2 regions of the Streptomyces sp. NPDC056161 genome follow, and region 2 is predicted to be linked to the other one. Evidence: predicted binding sites of a transcription regulator. Region 2 holds the regulator's gene; the other holds the start of a gene.
The links. The regulator HspR, encoded in region 2, represses chaperone genes until heat shock. The targets are predictions, from matches to a motif close to TTGAGNNNNNNNNNCTCAA.
Positions count from the first base shown of each region.

Region 1: lon (endopeptidase La) is a predicted target of HspR. The motif match lies at 3,687-3,705, and genes of this name have one in related genera.

Region 1 is NZ_JBHJUV010000021.1:154,778-162,459, forward strand. It holds gene ACFC09_RS21275 (MarR family winged helix-turn-helix transcriptional regulator) at 1-54, opposite strand, end outside; gene ACFC09_RS21280 (lysozyme) at 285-1,106, shown strand; gene lon (endopeptidase La) at 1,193-3,664, opposite strand; gene ACFC09_RS21290 (TetR/AcrR family transcriptional regulator) at 3,973-4,539, opposite strand; gene ACFC09_RS21295 (NmrA family NAD(P)-binding protein) at 4,646-5,569, shown strand; gene ACFC09_RS21300 (rhomboid-like protein) at 5,624-6,619, opposite strand; gene ACFC09_RS21305 (spermidine synthase) at 6,969-7,646, shown strand.
Region 2 is NZ_JBHJUV010000006.1:195,543-203,224, forward strand. It holds gene ACFC09_RS08300 ((2Fe-2S)-binding protein) at 148-444, opposite strand; gene ACFC09_RS08305 (helix-turn-helix transcriptional regulator) at 799-1,809, shown strand; gene ACFC09_RS08310 (LuxR C-terminal-related transcriptional regulator) at 1,772-2,818, opposite strand; gene ACFC09_RS08315 (sugar ABC transporter substrate-binding protein) at 3,759-4,868, opposite strand; gene ACFC09_RS08320 (heat shock protein transcriptional repressor HspR) at 5,357-5,803, opposite strand; gene dnaJ (molecular chaperone DnaJ) at 5,809-6,987, opposite strand; gene grpE (nucleotide exchange factor GrpE) at 7,021-7,682, opposite strand, start outside.

The sequences.
Region 1 (7,682 bases), on a different contig from region 2:
CGGCGACACCTCGGCGGCGGCCCGCCGTCCGTCGTCGTTCGCGTCCTCGTGCACGTCAGCACCCCTGATCAATTTCGCGGTCCTGAAAGTTTCTGCCAAGCGTCGCCATCGCCCCAGCTCCGTAAGTATTTCGCAGGCGTAGACCAACGGCAGCCTTCGGGGCCCCTTCCCACGGCCCGGTCTACGTGCGTAGCTTCTCTGCCAGGCCGTTACTGGCATGCTCACGCCATTCGGCCGAGTCGGTCGTCCGCGGTCCCCCCACCACACTCCTCGGAGGCACGCCCATGCCCGTGCACAGACCCGGCACCATCCGCCGCAGGCTCACGGCCCTGTCCGTGACACTGCTGGCCGCCCTGTCCCTCACCCTGCCCCTCACCAGCGCCCAGGCCGCCACCACCCCCGCGCGCGGCTCGGCCCACATGGGCATGGGCGTCCTGGCCCACGACGGCCGCAGCGGCACGCCCAGCACCGGTGACGCCACCCAGACCGAGGGCGTCGACGTCTCCAGCTACCAGGGCAACGTCGCCTGGTCGACGCTGTGGAACAGCGGCGTCAGGTGGGCGTACACGAAGGCGACGGAAGGGACGTACTACACGAACCCTTACTTCACCCAGCAGTACAACGGCTCGTACGACGTCGGCATGATCCGCGGCGCGTACCACTTCGCGACCCCGGACACCACCAGCGGCGCCACCCAGGCCAACTACTTCGTCGACCACGGCGGCGGCTGGTCCAAGGACGGCAAGACCCTCCCGGGCGCCCTGGACATCGAGTGGAACCCGTACGGCGCCTCCTGCTACGGCAAGTCGCAGAGCGCGATGGTGAGCTGGATCGCCGACTTCCTGAACACCTACAAGGCCCGCACCGGCCGCGACGCGGTCATCTACACGGCCACGAGCTGGTGGACCGAGTGCACCGGCAACTACGGCGGCTTCGCGTCCGCCAACCCGCTGTGGATCGCCCGCTACGCCTCCACCGTGGGCACGCTCCCGGCCGGCTGGGGCTTCTACACCATGTGGCAGTACACGTCGTCCGGACCGACGGTCGGGGACCACGACAAGTTCAACGGGGCGCTGGACCGGGTGCAGGCACTCGCGAACGGCTGACCTCCCAGGGCAGGTGAAGGCCCGGGTTCCCGTGCGAGCACGGGAACCCGGGCCTTCCTTCATCCGGCGGCCTCCTCCCCCAGTGCTCAACGCCTGGGAGGTGCCCCCATCGCGGCCACCGGAACCTCCGGCTCCGCGCCGTTCTCCGCGCCGTTCTCCGCGCCGTTCACGGCCGGCGACAGGGCCAGCTCCAGGACCTGGCGGACGTCCGTGACGGCGTGGACGTCGAGCTTGTCCAGCACCTCGGCCGGGACGTCGTCCAGGTCTGCCTCGTTGCGCTTCGGGATGATCACGGTGGTCACCCCGGCCCGGTGCGCGGCCAGCAGCTTCTGCTTCACACCGCCGATCGGCAGCACCCGGCCGGTGAGGGAGACCTCGCCGGTCATCGCCACGTCGGTGCGCACCAGCCGCCCGGACAGCAGCGAGGCCAGGGCCGTGGTCATCGTGACGCCGGCGCTCGGACCGTCCTTCGGCACCGCGCCCGCCGGGAAGTGGATGTGCACGCCCCGGTCCTTCAGATCGCCGACCGGGAGTTCCAGTTCGGCACCGTGCGAGCGCAGGAAGGACAGGGCGATCTGCGCGCTCTCCTTCATCACGTCGCCCAGTTGCCCGGTCAGGGTCAGGCCCGCCGCGCCCGTCTCCGGGTCGGCGAGGGACGCCTCGACGAACAGGACGTCACCGCCCGCTCCGGTGACCGCGAGGCCGGTCGCCACGCCCGGCACGGCCGTGCGGCGCTGAGCCGGGTCCTGGGCGGACTCGGGCACGTGGTGCGGCCGGCCGAGCAGGTCGCGCAGGTCGGCGTCCCGGACGGTGAACGGCAGCTTCCGCTCGCCCAGTTCGTGCTGCGCCGCGACCTTGCGCAGCAGCCGGGCCACGGCCCGCTCCAGGTTGCGCACGCCCGCCTCACGGGTGTACTCGCCGGCCAGCTTGCGCAGGGCGCTCTCGTCGAGGGCGACCTCGTCGTCCGCGAGGCCCGCCCGCTCCAGCTGGCGCGGGAGCAGGTGGTCGCGGGCGATGACGACCTTCTCGTCCTCGGTGTAGCCGTCCAGCCGGACCAGCTCCATGCGGTCGAGCAGGGCCTCCGGGATGGCTTCGAGCACGTTGGCGGTCGCCAGGAAGACGACGTCGCTCAGGTCCAGCTCGACCTCCAGGTAGTGGTCCCGGAACGTGTGGTTCTGCGCCGGGTCCAGGACTTCGAGCAGGGCCGCCGCCGGGTCGCCGCGGAAGTCCGAGCCGACCTTGTCGATCTCGTCCAGCAGGACCACCGGGTTCATCGACCCGGCCTCCTTGACGGCACGCACGATCCGGCCGGGCAGCGCGCCGACGTAGGTGCGCCGGTGGCCGCGGATCTCGGCCTCGTCCCGGACACCGCCGAGGGCGACCCGGACGAACTTGCGGCCCATGGCGTGCGCCACGGACTCGCCCAGCGAGGTCTTGCCGACTCCCGGCGGGCCGACCAGCGCCAGCACGGCACCGCCGCGCCGGCCGCCGATCACACCGAGGCCCCGGTCACCCCGGCGCTTGCGCACCGCCAGGTACTCGGTGATCCGCTCCTTCACGTCCAGGAGGCCCGCGTGCTCGGCGTCCAGGATCGCCTTGGCGCCCTGGATGTCGTACGCGTCCTCGGTCCGCTCGTTCCACGGCAGTTCGAGGACGGTGTCGAGCCAGGTGCGGATCCAGGAGCCCTCCGGGGACTGGTCGCTGGACCGCTCCAGCTTGTCGACCTCCTTCAGGGCGGCCTCGCGGACCTTCTCGGGCAGGTCGGCGGCCTCGACCCGGGCGCGGTAGTCGTCGGACTCCTCCTCGCTGTCCTTCTCGCCGTTCAGCTCGCGCAGCTCCTTGCGGACGGCTTCCAGCTGACGGCGGAGCAGGAACTCGCGCTGCTGCTTGTCGACGCCCTCCTGGACGTCCTTGGCGATGGTCTCGGCCACGTCCTGCTCGGCGAGGTGGTCGCGCAGGTGCTGGGTGGCCAGCTTCAGCCGGGCCACCGGGTCGGCGGTCTCCAGCAGTTCGATCTTCTGGTCGGTGGACAGGAACGGCGAGTAGCCGGAGTTGTCGGCCAGCGCCGAGACGTCGTCGATGGCCTGCACCCGGTCGACGACCTGCCAGGCGCCGCGCTTGCGCAGCCAGGCGGTGGCGAGGGCCTTGTACTCCTTGACCAGTTCGGCGACGTGGCCGGGCAGCGGCTCGGGCACCTGCTCGTCGATCCGGGTCCCCTCGACCCACAGCGCGGCCCCCGGTCCGGTGGTCCCCGCGCCGATCTTCACCCGGCTGAGGCCGCGGATCAGCGCGCCGGGGTCGCCGTCGGCCAGCCGTCCCACCTGCTCGACGGTGCCGAGCACACCGGTGCTCGCGTACGCACCGTCGATGCGCGGGACCAGCAGGACCCGGGGCTTGCCGGGTTCCGCCCGCGCGGCGGCCTGGGCGGCCTCCACCGCGGCGCGTACGTCGGTGTCATTGAGGTCCAGCGGAACCACCATCCCGGGCAGCACGACCTCGTCGTCGAGCGGCAGCACGGGCAGGGCGAGCGGTGTGAACGCCGCGGACTCAGCAGCCATGATCTCCCCTTCGGCAGTCAAGTTGAGCTATGCCGACTCAATGCACAGGGCCCTCCGTATGTTCCCCACCCCCCGTTCGCCCAGAGCGATCACCCCGCCCACACCCCCTGGAGACCCGCGGAGCCGCACAACAGGGGCGCGGGGAACTGCACAACCGACCACAACCCACCCGCACCCGACCCACCTCACCCGCACCCCACAGGGGCGCGGGGAACCGCGCGACAGACCACGACGCACCCGCACCGCTCCCACCGCAGAACCCCCTCACAGGGGCGCGGGGAATCACGCAAACCGGCCCAGAACCCACGTCACACCGCCGGACTGATCCCCACCACCGCAAGCCGGAACATCCGCTCCGCCGCCCCCCGGGGATCCGGCCGGCCCTCCGTCGCCAGCACCACCCCGACGACGAGCGTGATCAATTCCGCGACGGTGACGTCCGCCGCCACCGCCCCGTCCCGCACGGCACGCCGCAGCAACGGCTCCCCCGCCTCCTCCAGCTTCGTCGCGCAGGAGTTCTCGTACACCGAGTCGGGCCCGGCCCCCTCGTAGGCCAGCGCCGCCGCCAGCCCTCGCGCGGACGCGGAGTAGACGACGACGTCGCCCAGCCAGGACAGCAGCGCGCTGCGGCTGTCGCTCTCGCCGGTCAGCTCCCGCGCGCGGGCGCACAGCGCCTCGATCCGCTGCCGGGAAACCGCTTCCAGCAGGGCACGACGCGTGGGGAAGTGGCGGCGCACGGTCGCCGAGCCGACCCCCGCGATGCGGGCGATCTGCTCCAGGGAGGCGCCGGACCCGTGGGCGCCGACCTCCTCCTCGGCCACGGCGAGGATGCGCGCGTAGTTGCGGCGCGCGTCCGCACGCCGGGTGTCAGGCATGGCGTCATCTCCAGGTTTGCTAAACGGCGGGCCCCGCCATATCGTACCGCGAAGAAAACGGCGGCCCCCGCCGTTTTCTCGCCGAGCAGAGCACCGGAGGAGACCCATGTCCGCAGACCCCGCACCCGTCCTGGTCACCGGTGCCACCGGCAGACAGGGCGGAGCGACCGCCCGCGCCCTGCTCGCGGCGGGTGTTCCCGTCCGCGCCCTGGTGCGTGACACGAGCACCGACCGGGCCAGGGCCGTCGAAGCGCTCGGCGCCGAACTGGTCACCGGCGACCTCCACGACCGCGCCTCGGTGGTCCGGGCCGCCGAGGGGGCCCGCGCCGTCTTCTCCGTGCAGATGCCCGCCCTGACCGCGGAAGGCTTCGACTTCGACGGGGAGGTGGCCCAGGGCGTCAACCTCATCGAGGGCGCGCGGGCGGCCGGAGTGCCGCAGTTCGTGCACACGTCCGTCAGCGGCGCCGGGCAGCACACCCGGACGCCCGGCTGGACCGCGGGCCGCTGGGGGACGCTGGAAGCCAGCCTGGGCGCCAAGAGCGCCGTCCAGGACCGGCTCCGCGAGGCCGGATTCGCGCACTGGACCCTCCTCAAGCCCGGCTTTTTCATGGAGAACTTCCTCCCCTCCATGGCCTTCCTGTTCCCGCGCGGCGTCGAGGGCGGCCTGGTGAGCGTCCTGAACCCCGGTACCCGGCTGTCGCTCGCCGCGGTGGACGACATCGGCGCGACGGCCGCCGCGGCCGTCGCGGCACCCGAGCGGTTCGACGGGGTCGAGCTGGAGCTGGCGAGCGACTACCTGTCGATGACGGAGATCGCCGAGGTGCTCTCCCGCGCGCTGGGCGTCCCGCTGTCCGCGCCGGACATGACCGAGGAGGAGGCCCTGGCCGCCGGGATGCCGCCGATGGGCGCCGCGCACGCGTGGATGAACGTGGCCGGCCAGCCCGCCCGCCCCGAGTACGCGAGCGCCCTCGGCATCCCGCTCACCGGTTTCGCGCAATGGACCCGGCGGCACCTGCGGCCCACGGCCTGACCCGGCCCCGGCGGGACCGTGGCGGCGGGCCGGCCGCAGAGCGGGGAACCGGGTTCAGCGGGGGACGCGTGCTCCGGCGTCGCCCGCAGGGGCCACCTCGCCGACCGCGACCACGGCAGCCACGGCGGCCTCGGCGGCGGTGTTGCGCGAGCGCTGCCAGTACCGCACCAGGGGCCAGGTCGCGACGCCGATGACCAGCGAGATGAGGTGGCCCCAGCCGGTCATCGGATCCGTGAACGCGATCAGGTTCCCGGCGATCGTCGCGCCGATCAGGCCGAGCAGGATCCAGCGCAGCCAGGGAGTGACCAGCCCGGCCAGGGCGCCGGTGGCGGCGGCCACGCCGAAGCTGATGCCGTAGTCGAGGCGGTGCAGCGAGGTGGCGGGCAGATGTCCCGCCAGCACCGCGAGCCCCACGGGCACCTCGGTCGCCAGGGTGGCCAGGATGTGCCCGAGCAGGAAGACACCGGCCGCGCGCAGGGCGCCGACCCGCCGCTCCAGCGCGGTCAGGACCAGCAGGAAGCCGAGCACGTACGGCGTGAACACCCCGCCCGCGATCCACAGCGCGCTCGCCACCAGCACGCTCATGGGGGTGCGCACCAGGTGGGCCACGTCCGTGCTGGAGCCCTGCTGGAGGGCGTGCACGAGGGACGGGTCGGCGACGGAGGCGACCAGCGAGGTCACGGCGAGCACGGCCGCGTAGGCGAAGGTGAAGGGCGTGGCGGCCGGGGTGGGCAGCAGCAGCCAGGGGCGGCGGACGGACGGCAGCCGATCGGACGGCACCCGGGCGGGCGCGGCTTCGGCGGGCAGTGCCGCCGGCCGTGCACGCCGCTGGTGCGGCATCCCGCCCAGCAGCCCGGCCGTACCGGTTCCGGGCGGACCCACCGCCTCCGCAACCCGCGGCGGACCCGAGGCGTCCGCGGCCGGAGGCGGACCGGAAGCGTCCGGGGCGCGGCGCGGACCCGAGGCGTCCGGAGTCCAGGACGGGCCCGAGACCTCCGGCAGGGGCGTGGGCGGGGCGGCCGTCGTCGCGGCCGCCGCGGTCTCGTCCACCGTGCGGCGCTCCTTCCGTTGCGCCCCACCCTTCGCGCCCCGGTGACCTCTGTCTATGACCGACGCCACCTGAGGCCCGGATTCACAGGATGTGCAGAGCCGACGGCTGCTCCGTACGGGAACGCGGCCGTGGGCCGAACACTCCATCGGATGAGAAGTGCCGCCGACGGGGTTGACCGCGCGAGCGGGTCCGAGCGGGCCGGCGGTCGTCATCGGACAGCGCGTGGAGGCTGCCCGCGCACGTGCGGCTCCGCGCGTGCGGACGGCGCCGGGCACGGTCCGCGGGCGCGGTCACCAGCGGCGGGGCGGACCCGCGGGCGTGGTCCGAGGCGTCGGGCAGGATGGGGGCATGACCGCCGCCTACGACACTCCCGAAGTCCTGGACCGCCGCGAGGGCCCGTACGGCGAGGTGGTCCTGCGTCGGCACGGTCCGCTGCTCCAGATCATCGCCAACGGCTGTTTCCTGATGGACACTTCCGACGGCCGCTCGGAACGGCTGCTCGTGGACGCCGCGCTGGAGGCGCTGGACGGGCGGGCGGCGCCCGAGGTGCTGATCGGCGGGCTGGGGGTCGGGTTCTCGCTCGCACACGCGGCCGCGAACCCCCGCTGGGGCCGGATCACGGTCGTGGAACGGGAACCCGCGGTCGTCGCCTGGCACCGCGCGGGACCGCTCGCGGAGATGTCCGCCGCGGCCCTGGCCGATCCGCGCACCCACATCGTGGAAACCGACCTGGTGGCGTACGTGCGTGAGACCTCCGCCGCCTTCGACGCGCTGTGCCTGGACATCGACAACGGGCCCGGCTGGACGGTCACCGAGGACAACGGCGGGCTGTACACACCGGCCGGACTGGCCGACTGCGCACGTGTGTTGCGGCCCGGTGGGGTGCTCGCCGTCTGGTCCGCCGAACCGTCTCCGAAATTTGAAGGATCCTTGCAGAATGCCGGGTTCCAACGGGTGCGTACCGAAGAGATCCCCGTTGCCCGGGGCGTTCCGGACGCCGTGCATCTCGCCGTACGACCTGGATAGCGACGGCCCGCTGAATCACCGTAGTGTGCTTCCCTG
Region 2 (7,682 bases):
CGCCACAAGCGGTTTTGAGCCAGCATGAGAACAGGTTGATGTCGCGAAATATCCCCTGAAACGACAGCGGCGTCACCGTGTTCAGGTCACGGTGACGCCGCTGCGGGGGGAAGTACCTGAGCGATCTATAACGACGGGGGAATCGCGTCAGGCACTGCGGGGGGTGGCCGAGATAGTCCTCACATCCGGGACCTCCGGCTCTGCCAGCCGATGGTCCCGCTGATCCAGGTTCACAAAAATCATTCCGTACCGAATGGCACATCGCACAGGTTGCGGAGCCCCTCGGGGCTTCCGCAGACACCGGTACGCCCGTACGTCCTCGTCCTCGTCCCGCGTGACGACGACCGGCTCGCCGAACACGGTCACCATCAGCGAGTCACCGCTGTGGGGGATGGCGGTGACCAGGTCGATGAAGTGCCAGCCGGATCGATAGGCGGTCGCCATCTCACGGCGGAAGGAGCGGTCGTCGGGTGGAGTGCTCACGTCAGCCCCCGGCTCCCACTACCGGCGGGAGCGGCCACGACGTGTTGCTCGTGCTCTGCGCGGGGGGCCACTGGGTGCCCTGCGCGACACTAGGCCAGCTGGTGTTTGCCCGAACATCGCCCTTCGTGCCGGAGAAACCGCCCAACGCACCGACGGCCACCAGGGCAGAGAAGGCAGCGACAAGCACCGAGCGAAGCATTTTCTTACCCATAGTCGGCTTCGTCCTCACTTGAAGGTCCCCTTTTCCCCCGTCAGGTACGACGATGGCTCATTCGGGCACGTCATGGCCACACAATCGGTGCATCATGTTCCTGCATGTTCAGGACCCTGGGGGGTGGAGATTTGGCAACGAGTCACTCAAAAGCGACACATCCCCACGCTGTGACGGAGCTGTGTGAGGATGGTGGCCGTGTCTATGCCGCGGCTCTACGCACGGGACACGTCTCGCGCACAGCTGTGGAAGCCGCCCCCTGCCTGCTGGAGTTCGGCCTGCTCCACCCGGACCCTGACGACCCGGACCGGCTGCGCCCGGTGCCGCCCTCGGTCGCCCTGGTCCAGCGGCTCGGCCCGATCGAGCGTGAGATAACCGAGCGGCGGCGGCTGACGATCGAGCTGGCGGACGCCTTCGGACCGTTCATGACGCTCAGCACGCAGGACACGGCGAGCAGCGATTCGATGACCCTGCTGGAGGGCAGCGAGCGGATCAACGCCGCGCTCAACCTGGCCACCGAGCAGTGCCGCACGGAGGTGCTGACGGTCCAGCCGAGCGACCGCATCTCCGAACGCAGCGTCCTGAAGGGGCTGGAGCGCGACCGGCCGCTGATCGAACGCGGCGTGCGGATCCGCACCCTGTACCAGCACACCGCCCGCCACAACCCGGAGAAGCTGGCCTACGCCGCGCACCTCGCCGACGGCAAGGCGGAGTACCGCACCATCGACGAACTGGTGGAGCGCCTCATCATCTGCGACGAGACCGTCGCGTTCATCCCCATCCGCGACGACCAGCAGGTCGCGCTGGAGCTGCGCCAGCCGGGCCTGGTCCGCTATCTGGTCAAGGTCTTCGAGTTCATGTGGAACCGCGCCGTCCCGCTGGGCACGGACGGGCCCTACGAGGCCGCCCCCGACGGCATAACGGAGATCCAGCACTCCATCGCGAAGCTCCTCGTGGAGGGCCATGTCGACGAGGCCATCGCCCGCCGGCTCGGCATGAACGTCCGTACCTGCCGCGCCCACATCGCCAAGCTGGCCCAGTCCCTGGGCAGCGGCAGCCGCGCCCAGCTCGGCTATCTCATCGCACGCTCGGGGATCCTTGATCAGGAATACTGAGCGGGCTCTCGCCGGCCGGGCGGTGTGTGCCGTCCAGGCCCACCTGGGCGATGCGGACGCCCAACTGGGTGCGGCTGGCGGCGCCGAGCGTCTCCGACAGCCGCGCGATGTGCGCGCGGCAGGTACGGACGCTGATCCCCAGGCGCTCGGCGATCACCGCGTCCTGGTGGCCCTCGGCCAGCAGCGCGGCGATGGACTGCTCGCGGTGCGAGATGCCCTCGATGCCGGTGTCGGGCAGCGGGGCGGTCAGCGGGATCGCGAGGCGCCACAGCCGTTCGAAGACCGTCACCAGGTATTCGACCATCGCCGGGTGCCGCAGCTCCAACGCCATCGTGCGGTCGGTGTTCGCCGGGATGAAGGCGACCGTGCGGTCGAACAGGATCAGCCGGTCGATGACCTCGTCCAGGGTGCGGGCCTCGACCGCGTCACCCATCAGTTCCAGGTAGTTGAGCAGTCCCTGGCCGTGCCGTGCCACGTGCGTGTACAGGTCGCGCATGCGCACGCCCCGGCCGCGCAGCGCCAGCGCCCGGTGCAGCCCCTCGGTCAGCTCGGCCTCCCGCCGGATGCCGCCTGGCTGCACCGTCAGCACCTCGGTGGTGCAGGCCGCGGTCGCCTCGTCCATCGCCGCCTGGATCCGGGACAGTCCGTCGAGGACCCGGATCGCGGTGCCCTCGGCCGGTGCCGACGCCGGGGCCGGCAGCTGACGGCCGAGACCCGCGTACCGCTCGAAGGCCGCCACCGCCGAACCCACCCGGCGCTGACTCTCCCTGACCTCGTCGTACATCACGCGCAGCAGCCGGGTCATGACCTCCTGCGGGGAGGTCGGCACCAGCCAGTCCATGTCGTCCGGGTCCGGGTGCAGCAGGGCGAGATCCAGCAGGCAGGGCACCGGCTCGGCATCCATGCGCGGCACCCGCCCGCTCCGTACGGCCCGGGAGTACACGCTGTCCCCGGCTTCGCACAGGCGGTCGGCACCGTGTGGATGCTCCTCCGTTCCGCGCCCGGTCATCGCCCATTCCACCCCCGGTTGCTGCCACTTCCGCAGCGCAACTATGCGCGGCCCCGACCGGCTCCGCAACACGGCTGCCCGCGCCGTGCCCAGCGTGATCCGGTGGATTCTCCCGGTTCCTCCCCGGCGTCTTTCGGCCCTCCCGCAGCCGGTCGGCCGGTCCGCCGACGCCCGTCGGCGAACTCCCGCACCGCCGTGAGCAGGTGAAATCCCCTCAGCGACCACTGTGTCACCCTGCGCGTCCACGCCGCCCCGGGCCGTATGCGGAAGACACCCGCAGACCGGCCGACACCCGGATCAGGATGTTTGTACGAGCGAGCCGGAACAGGGGGTTCTACGGGGCCCCGGGACGCGGCATACGGGACTCGGGAGTGGGGGTCGGAAATGGGGGTCGGAAATGGGGGTCGGGGATGGGACTCGGGACGAGTACGGCGGGCGAGTACGGCGGGCGGGTACGGCGGGCCGGTCGGGTCTGACCGCGCATCGCGTACGGCGGTGGCGGGCGCGTGGTGACCGGCAGGCGCGTACGGCGGTGGCGGCGCGCGGGACGACAACGGCGCGCGCAGCAGCCGGTGGGGCGAGCGGCCGGCGGGGCGGCCGATCGGCGAGGAGGGCGACCAGCGGGGCCCGGCCTGCGCCGTGGACGGCGCGGAGGTCGCGTACCGGCGCTCGGACGGCCGCCTCCGCGCCCCCGGCGGCGTGGCTCCGGCGGGGCGGCCGGAACCCGGTGAACGGCCCTCAGAAGCCCCACAGCAGCCGTCAGGCCCCCCTGGGCACTCCCTCCTCACCCGTCCCGCGCACCGCCCGCACACGGCCACTCGACGGACACGGCCACGAGCACGATTACGAAACACGAGCACAAGCACGGGCACGGAGCGCCGCGTTCAGGGGCACGGAGCGCCGCGTTCACGGCCACGGCCCGCCTTCACGGCCGTAGCCGCTACTTCAGGCCGAGCGCGTCGCAGTCCGCCTTGTAGTCGGGCGTGCAGATGTCGGAGACCTTGTAGATGCCGTCCGCGATGACCGTGCTCTTGATGTTGTTCTTCGTCATCGCGCTCACCTGCACCAACTGGGCCGGGATGTCCTTGGTGGTGGGGCTGTTCACCCGGTCCGGGGTGAGCGCGTCGAACTGGATGTCCTTGCCCTGGACCTTGGCGAGCGCCATCTCGGCGGCCGTTTCGGCCTCGTCCGGGTAGGACTTGTAGACGGTCATGTACTGGTCGCCGGCGACGATCCGCTGCACCGCCTCCAGTTCGGCGTCCTGGCCGGTGATCGGCGGCATCTCGACGACCCCGCCGGCCTTGAGCGCCTTGACGATGCCGCCCGCCATGCCGTCGTTGGCGGAGTAGACGGCCGCGATGTCGTCCTTGCCGATGTCGTGGAGGGCACGGGCCATGTTGGCCTCGGCGTTCTCCGGCTTCCAGTCCTTGGTGTCGAACGACGCGGCCACCGTCACCTTGCCGTTCAGCGCGGCGAGGGCGCCCTGCTTGACCTGCTTGGCGTTCGGGTCGGTCAGCGCGCCGTTCATCATGACGATCTTCCTGGAGGATTCGGTGCCCGACCCCAGCGCCTCCAGCAGGGAACGCCCCTGCAACTCGCCGACGAGTTCGTTGTCGAACGAGATGTACGCGTCGACCGGCCCCTCGGCCGGCCGGTCGTACGCGATGACCGGGATGCCCGCGTCCTTGGCCTTGCGCACCTCGCCCGCGATGCCGTGCGCGTCGACCGCGTCCAGCAGGATGACGTCGACCCTGTCGTCGATCATCTTCTGCATCTGCGTGGCCTGCTTCGCCGCGTCCGCCCCGGCGTTGGCGTAGTCGACCTTGCCCTGCCGGCCGGTCAGCGAGTCGACCTTCGACTTGATGATGGGGTAGTCGAACTTCTCGTAGCGCGTGTTGGCCGTCTCCGGCAGCAGCAGGCCCACGGTGACGTCGTCGCCCTTGGTGGGACTGGCGCTGTCGCCCGAACTGCCCGTCGCGTTCAGAACGCCACAGCCTGCGAGCGGGAGGATCACCGTGGACGCAGCCACGGCCATGACCATACGACGCATTCGAGTGCTCACCTTAGGTGCGTTCGGGACGTGAGGGCTTGATTCGGCCCAGGTGACTGAAAAGCCAACGCGTCGACACCACCCGCGTCAAGGAGAAGTGCCTAACGAGTGCGCAACGTAACGTCCAGTCGTTGCTGTGAAGGTCTGGCGGAACTCTCTTGAAGCAGCAGGTACGGGGCCTCCACCCAGGGCAGTTCAGGAGAAGGCAAAGATCCGTCCAACCTTGATTTCTTCACATGAGCCGACGTCAGGAACGGCCGTCGGGACCGCCCCGGCCACCCCGGCCCACTCCTCCGCGTCCACCCCGGCCCTCCCCGGCCCTACTCGGCCTTCCCTCGGCCTTCCCTTTGCCTCCCCGGCCCTCCCCGGCTCTCCCCGGCCCTCCCCGGCCCTCGAACGGCAGGTCCCCGCTGAGCGTGCGCGGACACGGCAGGGGCCCGGAGGATCACCTCCGGGCCCCTGCCGTACGTACTGCCGTGCCGCGCCGGTCAGTCCTTGGCCTTCTTCGGCCGCCACACGACCAGCGCGCTGGTCTGCTGGACCTCCTGGTACGGCACCAGGTCGCGGCGGTAGGAGGCGTGGACGGCTGCCTCGCGCTGCCGCATCGCCGCCGCCGCGCCGTCCAGCGCCGCCTGTAGTTCCGCGGCGCGGGCCTGTAGGGCGGCGACCTGGTTCTCCAGTTCGATGATGCGCTTGATGCCGGCCAGGTTGATGCCCTCGTCCTGCGACAACTGCTGCACCTGGCGGAGCAGTTCGATGTCGCGGGCCGAGTAGCGGCGGCCCCGTCCCGCGGTGCGGTCCGGGGAGACCAGGCCCAGCCGGTCGTACTGGCGCAGCGTCTGCGGGTGCAGGCCGGAGAGCTGGGCCGCCACCGAGATGACGTAGACCGGGGTCTCCTCGGTCAGTTCATACGGGTTACGTCGACGGCCGTCCATCTCTCTCAGGCTCCCTTCGCGGCCTCGAACAGCTCCGTCCGCGGGTCCTCACCCACGGTCGCCTCGCGATACGCCTCCAGCGCGTCACGAGCCTTCCCCGTCAGGTCCTTGGGAACACTCACCTCGACGGTGACCAGCAGATCCCCGCGGGTGCCGTCCTTGCGGACCGCGCCCTTGCCCCGCGCCCGCATGGTGCGGCCGTTGGGCGTGCCCGGCGGGAGCTTCAGCGTGACCGGCGGCCCGCCCAGGGTCGGTACCCGGACCTCGCCGCCGAGCGCGGCCTCGGTGAACGTCACCGGGACGGTCACCGTGAGGTTGTCGCCCTTGCGGCCGAACACCGGGTGCTCGCCGACGTGGACGACGACGTACAGGTCGCCCGCCGGTCCGCCCCGCTCGCCCGGGGTGCCCTTGCCGCGCAGCCGGATCCGCTGCCCGTCCGTCACCCCGGCGGGGATGCGGACCTGCATGGTCCGGGACGACTTGGCCCGCCCGCTGCCCTTGCACTCCGTGCAGGGGTGCTCGGCGATCAGGCCGCGGCCCTTGCAGTCGGGGCAGGGATCGGTGAGCGAGAAGCCGCCGCCCGAGCCCCGCGCCACCTGCCCGGTGCCGACACAGGTCGGGCACACACGCGGCGTGCCGTTCTTGTCGCCGGTGCCCGAGCATGCCTTGCAGGGCGCCTGCGAGGACATCCTGAGCGGCACCGTGGCGCCCTCGATGGCCTCCGTGAAGCTCAGCGTGACCTCGGACTCGATGTCCTGGCCGCGCCGGGGCTGGGTGCGCGTGGTCCCCGCGCCGCCCCGGTTGAACAAGCCCCCGAAGACGTCACCGATGCCACCGCCGAAGCCGCCCGCGCCCTGCCCCTGGCCCTGGGCGCCGCCTCCGAAGAGGTCGCCCAGGTCGAAGTTGAAGTTGCCGCCCGCGCCCGGCCCCGGGCGGTAGCCGCCGTTGCCGAAGAGGGCGCGCGCTTCGTCGTACTCCTTGCGCTTCTTGGGGTCGCCGAGGATGTCGTTCGCCTCGGAGATCTCCTTGAAGCGCTCCTCCGCCCTGGCGTTGCCCTTGTTGGCGTCCGGGTGGTTCTCGCGGGCGAGTTTCCGGTACGCCTTCTTGATCTCGGCGTCGGTGGCGTCCTTGGGGACGCCGAGGACCTTGTAGTAGTCCTTCTCGATGAAGTCCTTGGTGCTCATCCCCGACGTCCCTCCTTCCACTCGGTGCTTACGTCAGCCCTCTTCCGGGCCACCGCTCTCCTTGTCATCGGCGGAACCGCCGGCACTACCGGAACTACCGGAACCACCAGAACCACCGGAGCCACCGGAGCCACCGGAACTTCCGGGCTTACCGGAGCCGCCCGCCGCGTTCTCCTCGCCGCCCTCCGCCTTGGCCGACTGCGCCCCGGGCTGCGGTTCGGCCACGGCCACCCGCGCGGGGCGGATGGTGCGCTCGCCGAACCGGTACCCGGGTTGCAGGATCGCCACGCACGTCGTCTCCTCGACGTCCGGCGCGTACGAATGCATCAGGGCCTCGTGGATCGTCGGGTCGAAGGGCTCGCCCTCCTTGCCGAACTGCTGCAACCCCATCTTCGCGGCGACGGTCTCCAGCGATTCGGCGACGGACTTGAAACCGCCGACGAGTTCGCCGTGTTCCCGGGCCCGGCCGATGTCGTCGAGCACGGGCAGGAGTTCGGTCAGGAGGTTCGCGATGGCGATCTCCTTGACCGCGACCCGGTCGCGCTCGACGCGGCGGCGGTAGTTCTGGTACTCGGCCTGCAGTCGCTGGAGGTCCAAGGTGCGCTCGTTGAGCGCGGTCCGCACCTGGTCCAGCTGGGCGACCAGACCGGCGTTCTGCCTTGCGTCCCCGGCCGGGGCCGCCGCCTCCTCCGCGG